Rhodopseudomonas palustris: one gene and its partner. The protein of the gene in region 2 interacts with the protein of the main gene of each other region in a pairwise test. Links are inferred from orthologs where the notes say so. Each region holds a gene or a part of one and is shown on either strand. Other genes may lie near its edges. The genes, in order: gyrB and gyrA.

The links.
Region 1: the proteins of gyrA (region 2) and gyrB interact in binary tests that used the Escherichia coli proteins (3 or more experiments, as listed by UniProt). The link is inferred for Rhodopseudomonas palustris from one-to-one orthologs.

Annotation. Positions count from the first base shown.
Region 1 is NZ_CP140155.1:4,416,228-4,423,275, forward strand. What follows is about bases 1,459-4,577. They hold gyrB (DNA topoisomerase (ATP-hydrolyzing) subunit B), read right to left. Parts: upstream 4,180-4,577; coding sequence 1,738-4,179; downstream 1,459-1,737. Other genes in these bases: recF (DNA replication/repair protein RecF), read right to left, coding at 4,407-4,577. Outside these bases: SR870_RS19995 (HWE histidine kinase domain-containing protein), read left to right, coding at 1-1,389; more of recF, read right to left, coding at 4,578-5,546; SR870_RS20010 (endonuclease domain-containing protein), read right to left, coding at 5,633-6,004; dnaN (DNA polymerase III subunit beta), read right to left, coding at 6,153-7,048. UniProt on the Escherichia coli protein: DNA gyrase negatively supercoils closed circular double-stranded DNA in an ATP-dependent manner to maintain chromosomes in an underwound state.
Region 2 is NZ_CP140155.1:1,214,480-1,221,707, forward strand. What follows is about bases 3,851-7,149. They hold gyrA (DNA gyrase subunit A), read left to right. Parts: upstream 3,851-4,177; coding sequence 4,178-6,949; downstream 6,950-7,149. Other genes in these bases: hflX (GTPase HflX), read left to right, coding at 3,851-3,997; SR870_RS05345 (hypothetical protein), read right to left, coding at 7,072-7,149. In the rest of the region: SR870_RS05320 (sigma-54 dependent transcriptional regulator), read left to right, coding at 1-1,289; SR870_RS05325 (D-amino-acid transaminase), read left to right, coding at 1,327-2,184; RNA chaperone Hfq, read left to right, coding at 2,364-2,612; more of hflX, read left to right, coding at 2,624-3,850; more of SR870_RS05345, read right to left, coding at 7,150-7,228. UniProt on the Escherichia coli protein: A type II topoisomerase that negatively supercoils closed circular double-stranded (ds) DNA in an ATP-dependent manner to maintain chromosomes in an underwound state.

The DNA of each region.
Region 1 (7,048 bases), 3.2 Mb from region 2 along the record:
CTGGTCGTCAAGGGCGGCGGCGGCGAGAAGGTGTTCACGCTCGAAGGCGGCGGCCAGTCCTACCGCACCTTCATGGAAGCGATGGATGTCGGCGCCGCGGCGTACGATTCGGACGGGCAGTTGCTGTACGCCAATCAGGCGCTGTGCGCCCTGCTCGGGCGGGCGCCGGGCTCGTTGACCGGTCCCGTGCTGCTCGGGCTGCTCGACGCCGTCAACCAGGCCAAGTTTCGCCGGCTGCTGGCGCAGGCGATGCAGGAGCGGCAGTCGGCCGAGATCCATCTGCGCGCCGGCGATGTCGAACGCAGCATCCTGCTCGCCGGCTCGCCGCTGGATTTCGGCGTCGTGCACGGCACCGCGATCACCTTCACGGATATCAGCGAACGCGAACAGGCCGCCGTCGCCAAGGAATCCGAGCGGCTGGCGCGCGCGATCCTCGCCTCCGCCAACGAGGCGGTGATCGTCTGCGACCGCGCCGGCCGCGTCACCCATCTCAACGGCGCGGCGATCCGGATCTGCGCCGAGACGCCGGTCGGCAAAACTTTCTCCGAGGCGATCGATCTGACCTTCACCGAAGCGTCCGAACTGATGAGCGGGGCCGACATCGTCTCGATGGCGACCGCCGGCATGCCGGTGCAGGGACTGGAGGCCGCGGTGCGATCGCCGTCGGCCGCGATCACCGACGTGCTGATCAGCGCCGCGCCGCTGATGGTGTCCGGCGAGCGGACGCAGGGCTGCGTGGTCACGCTGATCAACCTGTCGCAGCGCAAGGCCGCCGAGCGCCACCAGGCGCTGCTGATGGGCGAGCTCGATCACCGCGTCAAGAACACGCTGGCGATGGTGATGGCGATCTGCACGCGCACCGCCGCCTATGAGCGCACCATCGAGGATTTTCAGAGAGCGTTTTCCGGCCGGATCCAGGCGCTGGCCGCGACCCACACGCTGCTGTCGAATGCGTCGTGGCAGAACCTGCAGGTCAAGGACGTGCTCGGCGCAGAACTGGCGCCGTTCGCGTCGCTGTCGAGCGGCCGGATCGCGACCGACGGGCTCGATATCGTGGTGGACGCCAAGACCGCGGTGTCGCTCGGCCTGGTGTTTCACGAACTCACCACCAATGCGGTGAAATACGGCGCGCTGTCGGTGCCGGGCGGCAAGATCGCGGTGCGCCGGACGGGTCTCGCGCAGGACGGCGCGCTGATGATCGAATGGGAGGAGTTCGACGGGCCACTGGTGACCAAGCCGGGATCGTCCGGCTTCGGTCAGACGCTGATCTCGCGCAGCCTCGGCAACGGCGCCGCCACGCTGGACTTTCGACCCGAAGGCATCGTCTGCAGAATGTCGATTCCGAGCTACGGCCACTTTCACAGCGCCGCCGGCGGCCCCGAGAGCTGACCCCGATCGAAGCTGACACCGATCGAATCGGAAACGGGCTCGAGATCGTCGTCTCGACGTGCAACCTCGACGCGAACCGGTGTCCGCCTCGCTGGTCTAGAGCGTTTCATCGATTGATGAAGCGATATGGACCTTGCCAGATGCACTGACTCCTCATCCTGAGGAGCCCGGCGAAGCCGGGCGTCTCGAAGGATGGGGCGACGCATGATGGCCGGCGGCGCATGGTTCGAGACGGCGCTTCGCGCCTCCTCACCATGAGGTTGTGCCTGTGGTCAGAGTCCCAGAACGCCAGCGCTGATTCCATCGGACGGAACGGCTCTAACGCCCGAGATCCGGTGCGCCGTCGCGCTACACGTCCACCGTCGCCTGCAGCGAGTTCTCCTGGATGAATTCGCGGCGGGGTTCGACGACGTCGCCCATCAGCTTGGTGAAGATGTCGTCGGCTTCGTCGACCTCGCGCACCCTCACCTGCAGCAGCGAGCGGGCGTTGGTGTCCAGCGTGGTTTCCCAGAGCTGGCTCGGGTTCATCTCGCCGAGGCCTTTGTAGCGCTGCAGCGCCACGCCCTTGCGGCCGGCGTCGGTCACCGCCTCGAACAGGCTGACCGGGCCGTGGATCGCGGTTTCCGCATCCTTGCGGCGCAGCACGCCGGGGCGCGGATAGACTTCCTGCAGCACCGCGGCGTATTCGTCGAGCTTGCGGGCGTCGGCGGAGCCGAGCAGCGCGTCGTCGATCATGGCGACGTCCTTGACGCCGCGCACGGTGCGCTCGAAATGGAAGCCTTCGCCCTCGGCGAAGCGCCCGATCCAGCCGCGCTCGACCTCGTCGGCCAGCGCGTCGAGCCGGCGGGCGATGTAGTCGGCGGCCGCGTTCGCCTTTTCGGTGTCCTTGCTGATCTCGGTGTTGAGCACGCCGGCGATCGCCGCCTGCTCGACCACCGAGCGATTGTAGCGGCCGTGCAGATTGTGCAGCGTCTGGCGGATGACGCGGGCGTCCTCGACCAGCGCCAGCAGATCCCGGCCGCCGCGGACTTCGCCGGAGGCGATCTTGAAGGCGCAATCGTCGAGCCCGGTCGCGATCAGATATTCCTCGAGCGCGCGCTCGTCCTTGAGATACTGCTCCGACTTGCCGCGCGTCACCTTGTAGAGCGGCGGCTGCGCGATGTAGAGGAAGCCGCCCTCGATCAGCGCCGGCATCTGCCGGAAGAAGAACGTCAAGAGCAGCGTACGGATGTGCGCGCCGTCGACGTCGGCGTCGGTCATCAGGATGATCTTGTGGTAGCGCAGCTTGGCGATGTCGAAATCGTCGCGGCCGATGCCGGTGCCGAGCGCGGTGATCAGCGTGCCGATCTGCTCGGAGCCGAGCATCTTGTCGAAGCGCGCGCGCTCGACGTTCAAGATCTTGCCCCGGAGGGGCAAGACGGCCTGGAATTCGCGGTTGCGGCCCTGCTTGGCGGATCCGCCGGCGGAGTCACCCTCGACGATGAACAGTTCGGACTTGGAAGGATCGCGCTCCTGGCAGTCGGCGAGCTTGCCGGGCAGCGAGGCGATATCCAGCGCGCCCTTGCGCCGCGTCAGCTCGCGCGCTTTTCGCGCGGCTTCGCGGGCGGCGGCGGCTTCGATCACCTTGCCGACGATCACCTTGGCTTCGGCGGGATGTTCCTCGAACCAGGCTGCGAGCGCTTCGTTCAGGACGTTCTCGACCACCGGCCGGACTTCCGAGGACACCAGCTTGTCCTTGGTCTGCGACGAGAATTTCGGGTCCGGCACCTTCACCGACAGCACCGCGGTGAGTCCCTCGCGGCAATCGTCGCCGGTCAGCGCGATCTTTTCCTTCTTGGCGTTACTATCCGCATAGCCGTTGACCTGGCGCGTCAGCGCGGCGCGGAAGCCGGCCAGATGCGTACCACCGTCGCGCTGCGGGATGTTGTTGGTGAAGCACAGCACGTTCTCGTGGTAGGTCTCGTTCCACCACAATGCGGCCTCGACGCCGATGCCGTTGAGGTCGGCGGCGAGCACGATCGGCGCCGGCACCATCGGCTTCTTGTTGCGGTCGAGATATTTGACGAATTCGGTGACGCCGCCCTCGTAGCGCATCTCCTCGCGCTTCTCGACCGGGTGGCGCATGTCCGACAGCACGATGTTGACGCCGGAATTCAGGAAGGCGAGTTCGCGTAAGCGATGCTCCAGCGTGGCGAAATCGTATTCGATGTGGGTGAAGGTTTCCGGCGATGCAAAAAACGTCACCTCGGTGCCGCGCCGGCCATTGGCGTCGCCGACCACGCTGAGCGGCGCCACCGCGTCGCCATGGGCGAATTCGATGATGTGCTCCTTGCCGCCCCGCCAGACGCGCAGGATCAGCTTGCTCGACAGCGCATTGACCACCGAGACGCCGACGCCGTGCAGACCGCCGGAGACCTTGTAGGAGTTCTGATCGAATTTTCCGCCGGCGTGGAGCTGGGTCATGATGACCTCGGCAGCCGAAATGCCTTCGCCCTTGTGGATGTCGACCGGAATGCCGCGGCCGTCGTCGCGCACCGTCACCGAGCCGTCGGCGTTGAGCACGACTTCGACCGCGGTGGCGTGGCCTGCCAGCGCCTCGTCGATGGCGTTGTCGACGACTTCGTACACCATGTGGTGCAGGCCGGACCCGTCGTCGGTGTCGCCGATATACATGCCCGGCCGCTTGCGCACGGCGTCGAGCCCCTTCAGCACCCGGATCGATTCCGCGCCGTATTCGACCGGAACGGAAGACGGGGTTTCGGCGATCGGCTGCCGGGCGGGTTCAGTCATGCAACAACCTTTGAAGGATGAAAATCGAATCGGCGGGCGACCGCGCGATGAGGCGTCATTTGTGCCATGAAAGACGGGTTGCGCCTAGCCCAAAGTGGCATGCAGCAAGTTATTGAAGAAATAGGATTTTTAGTGGGTTTGGCAAGCCCCGAAATGGCCGATTCGGAGACCCCTGACAGACCGCGCGCCCGGGCCGGTTCCGGCGCGTTCGACGCGATCGCTTCTGCTCAGTGCCGGGGTGAAATCCGGCCGGACTCGACGGTGAAAATCTCGGCGCCGGGGCCGATCTCGGCGAACGCCGCGGGGTCGGCGCCGGTCATCCAGACCTGCGCGCCGAGCCGGGCCAGTTCCTCGAACAGTGCGGCGCGCCGCGACGGGTCGAGATGCGCCACCACCTCGTCGAGCAGCAGCAGCGGCGTGATGCCGGTCATCTCCGAGACGAGCTGGGCATGGGCGAGCACCAGGCCGATCAGCAGCGCCTTCTGTTCGCCGGTGGAGGCGTCGCGCGCCGGCATCGCCTTCGGCGCGTACAGCACGTCGAGATCGGTGAGATGCGGGCCGTCGAGGGTGCGGCCGGCGGCGGCGTCGCGCGGGCGGCCCTCGCGCAGGATGGTGCGGTAGCGATCTTCCACCGCCGTGGCGGGCTCGGTCAGCAGCGCGCCCTCCATCCAGCCGTCGAGCATGATCTTCGCCGACGGGAACGCCGAGGCCGCGCCGCGGGCGTCGAGCATCGCGGCGAGGCGCATCGCGGTCTGGCCGCGCATCGCCGCGACCGCCACGGCGAGTTCGGCGGTTTCGCGCTCGATCGCATCGAGCCAGTGCGAATCCGCGTTGCGATAATCCTCGAGCAGCCGGTTGCGCGACCGCAGGCTGCGGTCGAGCGCCGAGACCCGGCCCGAATGCTGGCTGTCGATCGCCAGCACCAGGCGATCGAAGAACCGCCGCCGTTCCGAGGCCGCGCCCATGAACAGCCCGTCCATCGCCGGCGTCAGCCACACCATGCGTAAGTGATCGCCGAACGCGGTGGCGGAGCCGACCGGCTCGCGGTCGATCCGGCAGCGCCGTGCCGTGGGCGCGTCGGCGCGCGGCGGATCGATGCCGGTGCCGAGCGTGGCGAGCCCGAGCGCGCCCTCGACCTCGGCCGCCACCGCCCAGGAGCCGTCGCCCTCGTTGTCGGCGACGTCGTCGAGCGTCGCCCGCCGCAACCCGCGCCCCGGCGACAGAAACGAGATCGCCTCGAGGCAATTGGTCTTGCCGGCCCCGTTGGCGCCGACCAGCACCACCCGCTCCCCACGCGTCGTCAGCCCCGCCGCCCGATAATTGCGGAAGTGCGTCAACGTCAGCCGGGTGATGCGGGAGGCGGTCATGTGATTACAGCGAGAACAGCGCCGAGTGACCCTCTCCCCTTGTGGGAGAGGGTGGCGCCGAACGAAGTGAGGCGCCGGGTGAGGGGTTATTCGTCCGTTTCGGAAAGCTTCGCAAGGATATCTTCAAGCACCGCTGTGCGACGCTGCAGCACGTCGTTGTTCCAGTAGCGCAGCACGCGAAAGCCCGCAGCGCGGAGCGTGGCATCGCGAATCTGGTCGCGCGATTGCTCTGCATGCTGACTGCCGTCGATCTCGATCACCAGGCGCTGCTCGAAGCAGACGAAGTCGAGAATGTAGTTCTGGAACGGAACCTGCCGACGAAATTTCAGCTGGGCGAAACGGCGATCGCGCAGCAACTTCCACATCGCGGATTCCGCATCAGTGGGCGCGTGCCGCATCGTCTTGGCGAAGGCACGGAGTCTCGCTGGGGTTGGAACGTGACGCGGGCGCTGCGGCATGACCCCTCACCCGGCTTCGCTTCGCGAAGCCACCCTCTCCCACAAGGGGAGAGGGTATCAAACCCGCTTGCTCGGGTTTGGGTCAAGCCCGGCAATGACAAGTTGTGCTCAATCGACGAGGTTCGACGCGCGGCGCGATCCCGTGGCCCTACACCCGCATCGGCATCAGCACGTACAGCGCGTTCTTCTTGTCGCGGTCCTGGATCAGGGTCGGCGAGCCGGGGTCGGCGAGGCGCAGCACTGCGACTTCGCCTTCGATCTGGGCGGCGATGTCGAGCAGATAGCGTGAATTGAAGCCGATATCGAGCGGGTCGGAGGCGTATTCGACTTCGAGCTCTTCGGTGGCGCTGCCGGAATCCGGATTGGTCACCGAGAGCACCAGCCGTCCGGCGCTCAGGGCCAGCTTCACGGCGCGACCGCGCTCGGAGGAAATCGTCGAGACGCGATCCACCGCGGCCTCGAAGTCCTTCTTGTCGACCACCAGCTCCTTGTCGTTGTTCTGCGGAATCACGCGGCCGTAGTCCGGGAAGGTGCCGTCGATCAGTTTCGAGGTCAGCACCACATTGCCGATGGTGAAGCGGATCTTGCCGACCGACAGTTCGAGGCCGATCTCGGCGTCGTTGTCCTCGATCAGCCGCTGCACTTCGCCGACGGTCTTGCGCGGCACGATCACGCCCGGCATCCCGGCCGCGCCGGCGGGCTGCTCCAGATCGACCTGCGCCAGGCGATGGCCGTCGGTCGCGACCGCGCGCAGCCTGGCCTCCTTGGCCGAGCCCGCGGTGTGCAGATAGATGCCGTTGAGATAGTAGCGGGTCTCCTCGGTGGAGATCGCGAATTGGGTCCGGTCGATCAGCCGCTTGACGTCGGAAGCGGTGAGCGAGAACGCGTGCGACATCTCGCCGGCGGCCAGATCCGGGAAGTCGCTTTCCGGCAGGGTCTGCAGCGTGAAGCGCGAGCGCCCGGCGCGGATCGCCAGCACCGAGCGGTCACCGTCGCTTTCCAGCACGATCTGCGAGCCGTCCGGCAGTTTGCGCACGATGTCGT
Region 2 (7,228 bases):
TCACGACGCGCACCGCGCGCGACAGCGATTCCGCGTTGGCGGAGATCGCGAACCGGCGTCCGAATTTGATCTTCCTCGACATCTGGCTGCAGGGCAGCAAGCTCGACGGCTTGCAGTTGCTCGAGCAGATCAAGAAGGAGCACGCCGAGGTGCCGGTGGTGATGATCTCCGGCCACGGCAATATCGAAACCGCGGTGGCGGCGATCAAACGCGGCGCCTACGACTTCATCGAGAAGCCGTTCAAGTCCGACCGCCTGATCCTGGTTGCGACGCGCGCGCTGGAGACCTCGCGGCTGAAGCGTGAGGTTCGCGAACTGAAGCAGCAGGCGCCGTCGGCCTCGACGCTGATGGGCCGCTCGGCCTGCATGAACCAGTTGCGCCAGACCATCGAGCGCGCCGCCAAGGCCAACAGCCGCATCCTGATCGTCGGGCCGTCGGGATCGGGCAAGGAGCTCGCGGCGCGCACGCTGCACAACGCCTCCGGTCGCGCCGAGGGACCGTTCGTGGTGATCAACGCCGCCGCGATCACGCCGGAGCGGATGGAGGTCGAACTGTTCGGCATCGAGCCGAACGGCGAGCACGCGCGCAAGGCGGGGGCGCTGGAAGAGGCCCATGGCGGCACGCTGTTCATCGACGAAATCGCCGACATGCCGCGCGAGACCCAGAACAAGATCCTACGGGTGCTGGTGGAGCAGACCTTCCAGCGTTCCGGCGGCACCGCCAAGATCAATGTCGACGTGCGCATCATCTCGTCGACCGCGCGCAACCTCGAAGACGAGATCGCCGAAGGCAGGTTCCGCGAGGATCTGTATCACCGGCTGTCGGTGGTGCCGATCCGGGTGCCGCCGCTGTCGGAGCGGCGCGAGGACATTCCGGAATTGATCGAGTATTTCATGGAGCAGATCTCGGCGGCGACCGGCCTGCCGAAGCGTCAGATCGGGCAGGACGCGATGGCGGTGCTGCAGTCTCATGTCTGGCCGGGCAATGTCCGCCAGCTCCGCAACAACGTCGAGCGGGTGATGATCCTGGCCGGCGGCGGGCCGGATTCGGTGATCACCGCCGACATGCTGCCGCAGGACGTCGGCTCGATGGTGCCGACGATGCCGACCGGCAACAACGGCGAGCACATCATGGGGCTGCCGCTGCGCGAGGCGCGCGAAGTGTTCGAGCGCGACTATCTGATCGCGCAGATCAGCCGGTTCTCCGGCAACATCTCGCGCACCGCCGAATTCGTCGGGATGGAGCGCTCGGCGCTGCATCGCAAGCTCAAGGCGCTCGGCGTCGGCTGAGCGTCGCTTCACCTGAACTCATCACCGGAACTGCCCGATGTCGCGCATCGCCTATGTGAACGGCCGCTATCAGGACATGCGCGACGCCAGCGTGAGCATCGAGGACCGCGGCTATCAGTTCGCCGACGGCGTCTACGAGGTCTGCGAGGTCCGCGGCGGCAAGCTGGTCGACATGCCGCGGCACCTGACGCGGCTGCAGCGATCCCTCGGCGAGTTGCGGATCGCGCTGCCGATGCCGCTGTCGTCGCTGGCGGTGATCCTGCACGAGGTGGTGCGGCGCAATCGCGTGCGCTTCGGCATCGTCTATCTGCAGATCAGCCGCGGCGTGGCGCGGCGCGATCACGGCTTTCCGGTGAAAGCGGTGAAGCCGAGCGTGGTGGTGACGGCGCGCACGATCGATCCGGCCAGGGGCGAGGACAATGCGGCGCGCGGCATCAAGGTGATCACCGTGCCGGAGAATCGCTGGCCGCGGGTCGACATCAAATCGACGGCGCTGCTGCCGAACGTGCTGGCCAAGCAGGCGGCGCGCGAAGCCGGCGCCTACGAAGCCTGGTATGTCGACGGCGACGGCTTCGTCACCGAAGGCTCGTCGAGCAACGCCTGGATCGTCACCAAAGAGGGGCGAGTGGTGACGCGTCCGGACAGCTCGGGCATCCTGTCGGGCATCACCCGGGGCGTGCTGATCGAGGCACTGGAGGCGCTGCAGATCCGGTTCGAGGAGCGTCCGTTCACGCCCGCCGAAGCGGCGGATGCGGCGGAGGCCTTCGTCACTGCGGCGAGCATGATCGTGATGCCGGTGGTCGCGATCGACGGCCATGCGATCGGAAGTGGCACGCCGGGCCCGGTTGCCCGCCGCCTGCGCGAGCAGTTTCACCGATTTGCGGCCTTTTCCTGAATTTTGTGTCCCGCTCGGCACGGCGTCCGATTTAGCTGCTTGCCTAACAAGCACGCGTGCCGTCTAATCTCCCTGTCAGTCTCCGGAGGGGGATCTCAGGGAGGCTGACAACCGAGGCGAAGCTCCGCTAGAGAGACGCGCCGCGGCAAAAAAAGACAATTCCAATTGCGGGAATAAAAATGGCGGCAGACCGCGCACAAAACCTACAAGACACCTTCCTGAACCACGTTCGAAAGACGAAGACTCCTTTGACGATTTTCCTGGTGAACGGGGTCAAATTGCAAGGCATTGTCACTTGGTTCGATAATTTTTGCCTGTTGTTGCGGCGCGATGGTCATTCGCAGCTGGTCTACAAGCATGCGATTTCGACGATCATGCCGGGTGCGCCGATCCAGTTGTTCGAAGGCGGCGAGGATTCACCAGCTTGAGATGGTGCTGATTGGAACCCCGGAGCTTTGACGGGGGCGCCGACCGTCCGCGGTCGGCAGCAGACGGCCAAACCGGGCGTGTGATCGTCGTCGGGCCGTATCTGCGTGTCCGCAAGACCGATCCGGATGCCGGCGGCATCCTTGCGGTGCGCGACAGCGACGCCCGCCTCGACGAGGCGGCGGGGCTTGCGCGCGCCATCGATCTGGAAGTCGCCGAGGCGGTGCTGACGCCGATCAGTCAGATCCGCCCGGCGACCTATCTCGGCAAGGGCAAGGTCGAGGAGATCGTCGGCGTGATCGCCGCGCACGAGGCCGACCTCGTGGTGATGGATTGCGCGCTGTCGCCGATCCAGCAGCGCAATCTGGAGAAGGCCTGGAACGTCAAGGTGCTCGACCGCACCGGGTTGATCCTGGAAATCTTCGGCCGCCGCGCCAAGACCAAGGAAGGCTCGCTGCAGGTCGAACTCGCGCATCTCAACTATCAGCGCTCGCGGCTGGTGCGGTCGTGGACCCATCTCGAGCGCCAGCGCGGCGGCTTCGGCTTCATGGGCGGCCCAGGCGAAACCCAGATCGAGGCCGACCGCCGCCTGATCGGCGACCGCATCTCCCGGCTCGAAAACGAGCTGAAGAAGGTGCAGGCGACGCGTCGGCTGCATCGCGCCGGCCGCCAGCGCGTGCCGTATCGCGTCGTGGCACTCGTCGGCTACACCAATGCCGGCAAGTCGACGCTGTTCAACCGGCTGACCCGCGCCGACGTGCAGGCCGCCGACATGCTGTTCGCGACGCTGGACCCGACGCTGCGTGCCTTGACTTTGCCGCATGGCGGCAAAGCGATGCTGTCCGACACCGTCGGCTTCATTTCCAACCTCCCGACCCAACTCGTCGCGGCGTTTCGGGCGACGCTGGAGGAGGTGCTGGAAGCCGATCTGATCCTGCACGTCCGCGACATCTCGCATGAAGACGCCGAAGCGCAGGAGCGCGACGTCGGCGCTGTGCTGCGCCAGCTCGGCGTCGAGGCCGACGGCGGGCGCATTCTCGAAATCTGGAACAAGATCGACCGCTTCGAGCCCGAACAGCGCGAAGAGCTGGAGAACGTCGCGTCGCGGCGTTCGCCCGATCATCCGTGTTTCCTGGTGTCGGCGGTGAGCGGCGAGGGCGTCGACGAACTGCTGCTGGCGATCGAGCAGCGGCTGGCGGCGTGGCGATCGGTGCTCGATCTGAGCGTCGACGCGGCCGACGGCGCCGGCGTGAGCTGGCTGCATCGCAACGCCGAGGTGCTGTCCAAGGAGCTGCACGACGGCCGTTACGCCATGACGGTGCGGGTCGACGAGACCAAGCGCGACGCCGTGATCGAGCGCTTCGGCGCGGTGCTGCGCGAGGACTGATTTCGCTGCGGCGCCGGCATTGCGGGCCGCTTTGCGGCGGCTCGCTGAGGCCTCCCCGAAACATCCGCTAAGTCATTGGAAAATCGGCGGGAAAAAGCAGCGAAAACGGCTGCGCAAGGGTGGCTTGCGCGACCTCGATGCGCTATATGATTCTGATCAGAATCTGACCGGAAATCACCCTTGTCCGACAAAGACGACGAGAAGCCCGGGGAGCCCAAGGCGCCCTCGGATATCCGCCCCGTATCCATTCTCGACGAGATGAAGCGCAGCTATCTCGATTACGCGATGAGCGTGATCGTGGCGCGTGCGCTGCCGGATGCGCGCGACGGATTGAAACCGGTCCATCGCCGGATTCTCTACGGCATGTACGAGAACGGCTTCGAGTGGAACAAGCCGTATCGCAAGTCGGCGCGCACCGTCGGCGACGTCATCGGTAAGTATCATCCGCACGGCGACCAGTCGGTCTACGACGCGATGGTGCGCATGGCGCAGGACTTCTCCATGCGCGTGCCGCTGATCGACGGTCAGGGCAATTTCGGCTCGGTCGACGGCGATGCGCCGGCCGCGATGCGATACACCGAATCGCGCCTGACCAAGATCGCGCAATTGCTGCTCGACGATCTCGACAAGGACACCGTCGACTATCAGGACAACTACGACGGCTCGTTCAACGAGCCGCAGGTTCTGCCGGCGAAGTTCCCGAACCTGCTGGTCAACGGCGCCGGCGGCATCGCCGTCGGCATGGCGACCAATATCCCGCCGCACAATCTCGGCGAGGTGATCGACGCCTGCATCGCGTTGATCGACGATCCGGCGCTGTCGATCGACGATCTGAACGTCATCATACCGGGTCCGGACTTCCCGACCGGCGGCATCATTCTCGGCCGCGCCGGCATTCGTCTCGCCTACCACACCGGCCGCGGTTCGATCGTGATGCGCGGCAAGGTCGAGATCGAGACCGTCCGCAAGGACCGCGAGGCGATCATCGTCTCGGAGATCCCGTACCAGGTGAACAAGGCCACTATGGTCGAGCGCATCGCCGATCTGGTGCGCGAGAAGAAGATCGAGGGCATCTCCGATCTGCGTGACGAATCCGACCGCGACGGTTTTCGCGTGGTGATCGAGCTGCGGCGGGACGCGGTGCCGGACGTGGTGCTGAACCAGCTCTACCGCTTCACGCCGCTGCAGACCAATTTCGGCGCCAACATGGTGGCGCTCGACGCCGGCCGTCCGCAACTGATGAACCTCAAGGATCTGCTGACGCTGTTCGTCGCGTTCCGCGAGCAGGTGGTGACGCGGCGGACCAAATATCTGCTGAACAAGGCGCGCGACCGCGCCCACATCCTGGTCGGCCTCGCCATCGCGGTGGCGAATATCGACGAGATCATTCGCGTCATCCGCAATTCGCCCGATCCGAACACGGCGCGCGAAACCCTGATGTCGCGCGACTGGCCGGCGGCCGACGTCGCGGCGATGATCACGCTGATCGACGACCCGCGGCACAAGCTCAACGAAGACGGCACCGCGCGGCTGTCGTTCGAGCAGGCCAAGGCGATCCTCGATCTGCGGCTGCAGCGCCTGACGGCCCTGGGCCGCGAGGAGATCTCCGAAGAGCTCGACAAGCTCGCGCTCGAAATCGCCGATTATCTCGACATCCTGCGCTCGCGGGCGCGGGTGCAGACCATCGTCAAGGACGAACTGATCGCGGTGAAGACGGAATTCGCCACGCCGCGCAAGACCGTGATCATCGAGCAGGAAGGCGAGGTCGAAGACGAGGACCTGATCCAGCGCGAAGACATGGTGGTGACGGTGTCGCACGCCGGCTACGTCAAGCGCGTGCCGCTGTCGACCTACCGGGCGCAACGCCGCGGCGGCAAGGGCCGCTCCGGCATGGCGACCCGCGAGGAGGATTTCGTCTCGCGGCTGTTCGTCGCCTCGACGCACACGCCGGTTCTGTTCTTCTCGTCGCGCGGCCAGGTCTACAAGGAGAAGGTGTGGCGGCTGCCGATCGCGCCGCCGAACGGCCGCGGCAAGGCGCTGATCAACATCCTGCCGCTGGAGCAGGGCGAACGCATCACCACGATCATGCCGCTGCCGGAGGACGAGCAGTCCTGGGCCGCGCTCGACGTGATGTTCGCGACCACCGGCGGCAATGTCCGCCGCAACAAGCTGTCCGACTTCGTCGACGTGCGTCGGTCCGGCATCATCGCGATGAAGCTCGACGACGGCGAGGCGATCGTCGACGTGCAGATCTGCACCGAGCGCGACGACGTGCTGCTGACAACTGCCAATGGTCAGTGCATTCGATTTCCTGTCTCGGACCAAAGAGACGGCAAGGAATTCGGTGTCCGAGTCTTCCAAGGTCGTTCATCCATGGGCGTGCGCGGCATTGCTCTAGCGCCCGAGGACAAGGTGATCTCGCTTAGCATCCTGCGCCATCTCGACGCCAACTCGGACGAGCGCGCGGCCTATCTGCGCCGCGCCAATGCGGTGCGCCGCGGCGGCGTCGAGGAGCGGGCGGCGGTGGAGGACGAGTCCGCAATCGTCGAGGGCGAGGAGGCCTCGGTCGGAGCGATCGAACTCGGCGAGCAGCGCTATGTGGCGATGTCGGCGTCCGAGCAGTTCGTGCTGACGATCTCGGAGAACGGCTACGGCAAGCGGACCTCGTCGTTCGAGTACCGCACCACCGGCCGCGGCGGCAAAGGCATCGTCGCGATGTCGGTCAACAACCGCAACGGCAAGCTGGTGGCGTCGTTCCCGGTGGAGGATTCGGACCAGATCATGCTGGTGACCGACAACGGCCAATTGATCCGCTGCCCGGTCGAAGGCATCCGCGTCGCAGGCCGCTCGACCCAGGGCGTGATCGTGTTCGACACCGCCGACGACGAGAAGGTGGTGTCGGTCGAGCACATCCCCGAGGCGGAAGAGACCGACAACGGCAACGGCGGCTGATCGGCCGCCGTAAGGCCAAGCAAAGCACGAATCGAAAGGCCCCCGGCGGGCACACCGAGGGCCTTCGAAGAGCGCCCCTGGAGGGATGGCGCTTGGGTGGTTCGTCAGCTAACGCACGAGCCTCACGGACGTTCCGCAGTCACAAGACGGGCTTCGCGGACCGGGGCGGTGCGGGCGGCCGCGTTGCGCAGGCAGGACGGCTCGAAATTCGGCCAGGCCTGTTCCGAACAGCTGGTTCCGAGCGGGCGGATGTCGAGCCGGTCGCCCTTTGCGAGCGCG